Linked DNA regions of Variovorax paradoxus. The protein of the gene in region 1 binds, or shares a complex with, the protein of each later gene. Links are inferred from orthologs where the notes say so. Each region holds a gene or a part of one and is shown on either strand. Other genes may lie near its edges.

Evidence for each region. Proteins that work in one complex are often made in the same cells at the same time.
Region 2: the proteins of dapF (region 1) and NWF24_RS04955 are in contact, whole or in part, in a solved structure (PDB 5YGU), measured with the Escherichia coli proteins. The link is inferred for Variovorax paradoxus from one-to-one orthologs.

The regions. Positions count from the first base shown.
Region 1 is NZ_CP102931.1:5,754,783-5,758,351, reverse strand. What follows is about bases 731-3,503. They hold dapF (diaminopimelate epimerase), read left to right. Parts: upstream 731-1,565; coding sequence 1,566-2,441; downstream 2,442-3,503. Other genes in these bases: NWF24_RS27120 (YdcF family protein), read left to right, coding at 3,139-3,503; NWF24_RS27125 (DUF484 family protein), read left to right, coding at 2,438-3,142; NWF24_RS27135 (alpha/beta fold hydrolase), read left to right, coding at 731-1,493. Also shown: NWF24_RS27140 (MFS transporter), read left to right, coding at 1-624; more of NWF24_RS27135, read left to right, coding at 672-730; more of NWF24_RS27120, read left to right, coding at 3,504-3,569. UniProt on the Escherichia coli protein: Involved in the succinylase branch of the L-lysine biosynthesis and in the biosynthesis of the pentapeptide incorporated in the peptidoglycan moiety. Catalyzes the stereoinversion of LL-2,6-diaminopimelate (L,L-DAP) to meso-diaminopimelate (meso-DAP).
Region 2 is NZ_CP102931.1:1,040,754-1,044,667, forward strand. The notes cover bases 365-3,270. They hold NWF24_RS04955 (RNA pyrophosphohydrolase), read right to left. Parts: upstream 2,199-3,270; coding sequence 1,530-2,198; downstream 365-1,529. Other genes in these bases: proB (glutamate 5-kinase), read left to right, coding at 365-940; NWF24_RS04950 (CNP1-like family protein), read right to left, coding at 989-1,582; NWF24_RS04960 (proline--tRNA ligase), read left to right, coding at 2,346-3,270. Outside these bases: more of proB, read left to right, coding at 1-364; more of NWF24_RS04960, read left to right, coding at 3,271-3,914. UniProt on the Escherichia coli protein: Master regulator of 5'-end-dependent mRNA decay.

The DNA.
Region 1 (3,569 bases):
CTGCTGTTGCTGCTGGGCCTGGGCTGGATCGTTGCGCTGACCACGCTCAACGGCGTGGCCCAGTCGATCCTGCCGAACTGGGTGCGCGGGCGCGGGTTGGCCGTGTACCTCACGGTGTTCAACGGCGCGATGGCTGCGGGCAGCCTGGGCTGGGGCCTGGTGGCGCAGCAGATCGGCGTGCCGGCCACGCTGGTGGCGGGGGCGGTGGGGCTGGTGGTGGCCGGGCTGGTCTTCCATCGCGTGCGGCTGCCGGCCGGAGAGGCCGATCTGCAGGCATCGAACCACTGGCCCGAGCCGCTGCTCGCCGAGCCGGTGGCGAACGACCGCGGGCCGGTGATGATCCAGGTCGAGTACCGCATCCGCAAGGAAGACCGCCCGGCCTTCCTACAGGCGATGAAGCGTCTGTCTCTCGAACGCCGCCGCGACGGTGCCTACGCTTGGGGCCTGCACGAGCACACGGTCGACGGGGAGCGGGTGATCGAGTGGTTCCTCGTCGAATCGTGGGCGGAGCATCTGCGCCAGCACCATCGCGTGTCGAAGGCCGATGCCGACCTGCAGGGCGAGGCGCTGCGCTTTCACATCGGGCCGGACAAGCCCGAGGTGCATCACTTTCTTGCGATCTGATTTTTCCTTCCCTTCCTTCTTTCTTTTTTTCACTCCACTGGAAAACCATGACCACACTCACACTGCGCGACGGCACCGAGCTCTACTACAAGGACTGGGGCTCGGGCCAGCCCATTCTCTTCAGCCACGGCTGGCCACTCAGCGCCGACATGTGGGACGCCCAGATGCTGTTCTTCGCGGAGCGCGGCTACCGCACCATCGCGTTCGACCGCCGCGGTTTCGGCCGCTCGAGCCAGCCGTGGACCGGCTACGACTACGACACCTTCGCCGACGACATCGCCGAGCTGATCGAAAAGCTCGACCTGAAGGACGTGATCCTTGCGGGCTTCTCGATGGGCGGCGGCGACGTGACGCGCTACATCGCGCGCAAGGGCAGCGCTCGCGTGGCCAAGCTTGCGCTCATCAGCGCCGTGACGCCGCTGTTCATGAAGACGGCCGACCACCCCGTGGGGCCCGACGCCTCGCTGTTCGCGGGCATCCGCGCCGGCCTGGCCGCCGACCGCCCGCAGTTCCTCGACGACTTCAGCACGCTCTTCTACGGCACCAATCGCCCCGGCGCCAAGGTGTCGCAAGGCGTCTTCAAGCAGACGCTGCAGATCGCGCTGCAGGCCTCGATCAAGGCCACCATCGACTGCGTGACCGCGTTCTCGGAAACCGACTTCCGCCCCGACATGGCGAAGATCGACGTGCCCACGCTCGTGATTCACGGCGATGACGACCAGGTCGTGCCCTTCGAGGCCACCGGCAAGCTTGCGGCCGAGATGATCAAGGGCAGCCAGCTCAAGGTCTACGCAGGTGCGCCGCACGCCACCTGCACCACCCACAAGGACCAGGTGAACGCTGATCTGCTGGCGTTCATCCAGGCCTGATCGTTCCGTCTTCATGGCCACGGGCTTGGGCCCGTGGTCGCCAAGGGTAGTGCCGGTGGCGATAATCCCGGAATGCGAATCCGCTTTACCAAGATGCAGGGAGCCGGCAACGATTTCGTCGTGCTGGACGAAACACGCGGCACGCTGGGCCTCAGTGCCGCGCAATACCGCTTTCTGGCCGACCGCCATTTCGGCGTCGGCGCCGACCAGATCCTGACCGTGCGGCCTTCGCCTGCGGCAGGCGTCGACTTTCAATACGTGATCCACAACTCCGACGGCGGCGAAGTGGAGCAGTGCGGCAACGGCGCGCGCTGCTTCATGCGCTTCGTCAACGAACACCACCTGACCGACAAGACGCAAGTGCGCGTGCAGACCCTGTCGGGCGTGATCGAGCCGCGCATGGGTGCCGACGGCCGCGTGACGGTCGACATGGGCGCCCCTGTCTTCGAACCCGAGCGCGTGCCCTTCGACATCGCCGGGCTCGACCCGCAGCCCGAAGGCGCCTGGCACAAGTGGCACCTTGCCCTTGGCACGCGCGCGGGCACCGCTATCGTTTCAGTAGCGGTCCTGTCGATGGGCAACCCGCACGCCGTGCAGGTGGTCGACAACGTAGACACCGCCCCCGTGGCCGAGCAGGGCCCGCAGATCGAGCACCATCCGCGCTTTCCGCAGCGGGTGAATGCGGGCTTCATGCAGGTGGTCGACCGCTCGCACATCAGGCTGCGGGTGTTCGAGCGCGGCGCCGGCGAAACGCTGGCCTGCGGCACGGGCGCCTGCGCGGCGGTGGTGGCGGGCATTCGCCTCGGCCTGCTGGAGCGCCGGGTCGACGTGCAGACGCACGGCGGCATTCTCACGATCGAGTGGCAGGGAGAGGGGCAGCCGGTGCTGATGACCGGGCCGGCCACCACAGTCTTCGAAGGCGACATCGAGGTGCCGGAGCTGCCATGACGACCAACTTCACGAACAACAACGACGCCAACGCCATGAACCCGATCACCGAAGACGACATCGCCAACTACCTGGCGAACACGCCCGACTTCTTCGAGCGCCATGCCCAGCTGTTGGCGCAGGTGCAGCTCACCAGCCCGCACGGCAACCGCGCCGTGAGCCTGCAGGAACGCCAGGCCGAGATGCTGCGCGAAAAGATCAAGGCGCTGGAGCACCGCCTGATGGATATGGTGCGTCATGGCACTGAGAACGTCGTCATTGCCGACCGCCTGCAGCGCTGGACCAGCGGCCTGCTGACCACGCGCGACCCGCGCAGCCTGCCGTACCGCATCGCGGTCGATTTGCAGTCGCTGTTCCTGGTGCCGCAGACGGCCATCAAGGTGTGGGGCTGCGGCAGCGAATACCTCAACGAGGCCTATGCCCAGTGGGTGAGCGACGACGTGAAGGCGCTGGCCACCTCGCTGACCTCGCCGTACTGCGGGCTCAATTCGGGCTTCGAGGCGGCCAACTGGCTGCCCGAGCCGCAGGCCGCGATGTCGATCGCGCTGATTCCGCTGCGCCCCGACGCCGAGTCGCCGGCCTTCGGCATGCTGGTGCTGGCGTCGCCCGACGCGCAGCGCTTCAACGCCGAGATGGGTACCGACTTTCTCGAGCGCATCGCCGAGCTGGCCTCGGGCGGACTTTCGCGGCTTCGTCCTTGAAACGCCCGCGCTGGTTGCGGCGGCCGTGGCAGGTCGTGCTGGCTGGCGGGGTGCTGGCCGTGGCGCTGGTGTATGCGGCCATCGGAGCGTTCCTCTGGTGGCATGCCGAAGAGCTGCTGGCGCACCCGCCGCAGCGACCAGCCGACGCGGCGCTGGTGCTCGGCAGCCGCGCGTACCTCGACGGCAAGCCGCATCCGTGCCTTACGGGGCGGGTCGATACGGCTCTGGCGATGGCGAAAGCCGGCTTGGTCAGGCAGCTGGCTTTTTCGGGCGGCGTGGATTCCGAGGACAGCCGCATCGAGGCCATCACGATGGGGGAACACGCAATAGCTTCGGGCTTTGCGGGGCCGATGGTGCTCGAGCCTGCATCGACGTCCACGCGGCTGAACCTGTCGCTGTCGCGTCCGCTGCTGCTGGCGGCCGGCGT
Region 2 (3,914 bases), 4.7 Mb from region 1 along the record:
GCGCCTCGGCTGGCGCACCCGGCCGCACGAAATCAACGAGCTTCAGGCCGCTGCGGCCGTCGGACAGATGGGCCTGGCCCAGATGTACGAAACCAAGCTGCGCGAAAACGAAATCGGCAGCGCGCAGGTGCTGCTGACCCACGCCGACCTGGCCGATCGCGAGCGCTACCTCAATGCCCGTTCGACCCTGGTCACGCTGCTCAAGCTGGGTGTGGTGCCGGTCATCAACGAGAACGACACGGTCGTCAACGACGAGATCAAGTTCGGCGACAACGACACGCTGGGTGCACTCGTGGCCAACCTGGTCGAGGCCGATGCGCTGGTCATCCTCACAGATCAGAAGGGCCTGTACACGGCCGACCCGCGCAAGGACCCGGAAGCCAAGTTCGTGCACGAAGCCGCTGCGGGCGATCCGGCGCTCGAAGCGATGGCGGGTGGCGCAGGCTCCAGCATCGGCCGTGGCGGGATGATCACCAAAATCCTCGCGGCCAAGCGCGCCGCCGGCTCTGGCGCTTCCACGGTCATAGCCTGGGGCCGAGAGGCCGATGCCCTGCTGCGCCTGGCGCGGGGCGAGTCCATCGGCACGCTGCTGGTGGCGCAGACCGCCAAGCACCAGGCCCGCAAGCGCTGGATGGCTGACCACCTGCAACTGCGCGGCGCCGTCGTCGTCGATGCGGGTGCGGCAGCCAAGGTACGGGCCGAGGGCAAGAGCCTGCTGCCGATCGGCATGACCAGCGTTTCAGGCGAGTTTTCGCGCGGCGACGTGATCGCGGTGCGCGACGTCGATGGCGTCGAGCTGGCCCGGGGCCTTGCCAACTATTCGAGCGTGGAGGCGCGCCTGCTGTGCCGCAAGCCCTCGAGCGAGTTCGAGCGCCTGTTGGGCTATGTTGCGGAGCCCGAGATGGTCCATCGCGACAACATGGTGCTGATGCCCAGCTGATGATCCAAACAACAACGGGGCGCAAGGCCCCGTTGTTGTCTGGATTGACTACTGCACTTCCCGCACCGGGTTGCGTATGTTCTGCACCATTTCCCCGATCGAGGCGCGCGGCGCATTGCCGCGGCACAGGGCCTGGGTCGACAGCGCCCGGGTGTAGCTGGAGTTCAGGTCGTTCAGGCGTTTCCACTCCGGCTTTGCGACGTCTTGCCAGGCGCCGTTGTTGTAGCGCGCATAGCTCTTCATTTCCGCAGTGGAGCAGCGCACGCCCTCGTAGAAGGCGTTGACGGCGCTGCCAGTGCGGTTGCGCGCCACCACCACGTAGCGCACGATCCCGTCGCCAGTGATCGTGATCGTGTTCGGGTCGACGCCGAACTTCAGGCTCATGTAGGGCGGCATCTCGATCGGCAGCAGACGGCTTTCGCTGAAGGCCGGCGGCGGCGGCGTTGCCGTTTCTTCCCATTCCCTGTCCGTTTCGGATCGCTTCGGCGGCGGCGGGCTGCCGGCCTGCGCCCAGTCGGGGTTGTCGGTGTCGTGCTGGCCCGAGGCGCAGCCCGCGAGGACGCCGAAGCAGATCAGAAGAAGGGCGCGTTCAGCGTTGCGTCGGAAGGAACGGCGCTTTGTTGTTGTGGACAGGAGGTTCATCGCTCGCAGAAGGAATGTCGGGATGCGGATCGAAACTGCCGCCGGGCGGCAGGTCCAGTCCGGGAGGCGCCCCGGCGTCTGGCGAATGGCGCTCGAATTCTCGGGCGCGCACGTTGCTGCGCAGGAAGCGGTTGCGGAAATCCTGCCTTGGCAGGTAGCGAGCAAGCTCGGTGAGCGCCATCTCGTAGACGCCGCGCTTGAACTCGACGACCACGTCGAGCGGCACCCAGTAGTCGTGCCAGCGCCAAGCATCGAACTCGGGATGGTCGGTGGCACGCAGGTTGAGATCCCAGTCGTGGCCGACGAGTTGCAGCAAATACCAGATTTGTTTCTGGCCCTTGTAGTGGCCCCGTGCGTCACGGCGGATGAACCGATCCGGCACCTCGTAGCGCAACCAGTCGCGGGTACGGGCCACGATGCGCACGTGCTCCGGATGGAGCCCCACTTCCTCGTGCAGTTCCCGGAACATGGCTTGCTCGGGACTTTCGCCGCGGTCGATGCCGCCTTGCGGAAACTGCCAGGAATGCGTGCGTATGCGTTTGCCCCAGAAAACCTGGTTTCTCTGGTTGAGCAGGATGATGCCGACGTTGGGCCTGAAGCCGTCCCGGTCGAGCATAATCAAACCCCAATTTTTGAACTGAGTCGATTATGCATGCCGGGTTGCCCTCGGCAAGCTGCCGATGCCAGGCTCTCAGGGTCTCTCCGGGGGAGCAGTCCCCCACTTCCCATTTTCGAATCCAGCGAATCCATCACACCGATCCCGATGAAAGCTTCCCGATTTTTTGTCTCCACCCTCAAGGAAGCGCCCGCTGACGCAGAGGTCGCGAGCCACCGGCTCATGATGCGGGCCGGCATGATCAAGAAGCTCGGCACGGGCATCTACACCTACATGCCCATGGGGCTGCGCGTGATCCGCAAGGTCGAGGCCATCGTGCGCGAAGAGATGAACCGCGCCGGCGCCGTCGAGATGACGATGCCCGTGGTGCAGCCGGCCGAGTTCTGGCAGGAGACCGGCCGCTTCGAGAAGATGGGCCCCGAGCTGCTGCGCATCAAGGACCGGCACGACCGCGACTACGTGATCCAGCCGACCAGCGAAGAGGTCGTGACCGACATCGCGCGCCAGGAAATCCGTAGCTACAAGCAGCTGCCGAAGAATTTCTACCAGATCCAGACCAAGTTCCGCGACGAGCGCCGTCCGCGCTTCGGCCTGATGCGTGGGCGCGAATTCATCATGAAGGACGCCTACAGCTTCGACCGCGACCTCGACGCGGCCAAGGCCAGCTACCAGACCATGGCGCAGGCCTACCGCAACATCTTCGACCGATTCGGCCTGCGCTACCGCGCCGTGGCGGCCGACAGCGGCGCCATCGGCGGCGACCTGAGCGAAGAATTCCAGGTGATCGCCGCGACCGGCGAAGACGCCATCGTCTACTGCCCCGACAGCGAATACGCCGCCAACATGGAAAAGGCCGAGGCGCTGGCCCCGGCCGGCCCGCGCCCCGCGGCCGCCAAGCCGCTCCAGAAAACGCCGACCCCCGGCAAGAGCACCTGCGCCGACGTGGCCGAACTGCTCGGCGTGCCGCTCTCGACCACCATCAAGTCGCTGGTGCTTGCCACCGATATCGTCGACGAGGCCGGCAATCCGAAGGGCTCGCAGGTCTGGCTGCTGCTGCTGCGCGGCGACCACGACATGAACGAGATCAAGGTCAGCAAGCTGCCCGGCCTGAACCAGGGCTTCCGCTTCGCAACCCTCGCTGAGATCGAGGACCACTTCGGCTGCAAGCCCGGCTACCTGGGCCCGCTGAACCTCAAGAAGCCCGTCAAGCTCGTGGCCGACCGCGAAGCTGCCGTCATGGCCGACTGGATCACCGGCGCCAACGAGGTCGACTTCCACATGACTGGCGTCAACTGGGGCCGCGACCTGCCCGAGCCCGACCTGATCGCCGACATCCGCAACGTGGTCGCGGGCGACGCCTCGCCCGACGGCAAGGGCGTGCTGGCCATCGAGCGCGGCATCGAAGTCGGCCACGTGTTCGTGCTGGGCACCAAGTACAGCAAGGACATGAACGCCACCTACCTCGACGAAGGCGGCAAGCCGCAATTCCTCGAAATGGGTTGCTACGGCATCGGCATCACCCGCCTGCCGGCCGCCGCCATCGAACAGAACCACGACGAGCGCGGCATCATCTGGCCCGACGCGCTGGCCCCGTTCACGGTGGTGGTCTGCCCGATCGGCATGGACCGCAGCCCCGAGGTCAAGGTGGCGGCCGAAGCGCTCTACGAAGAGCTGCTTGCCAAGGGCGTCGACGTGCTGCTCGACGACCGCGGCGAA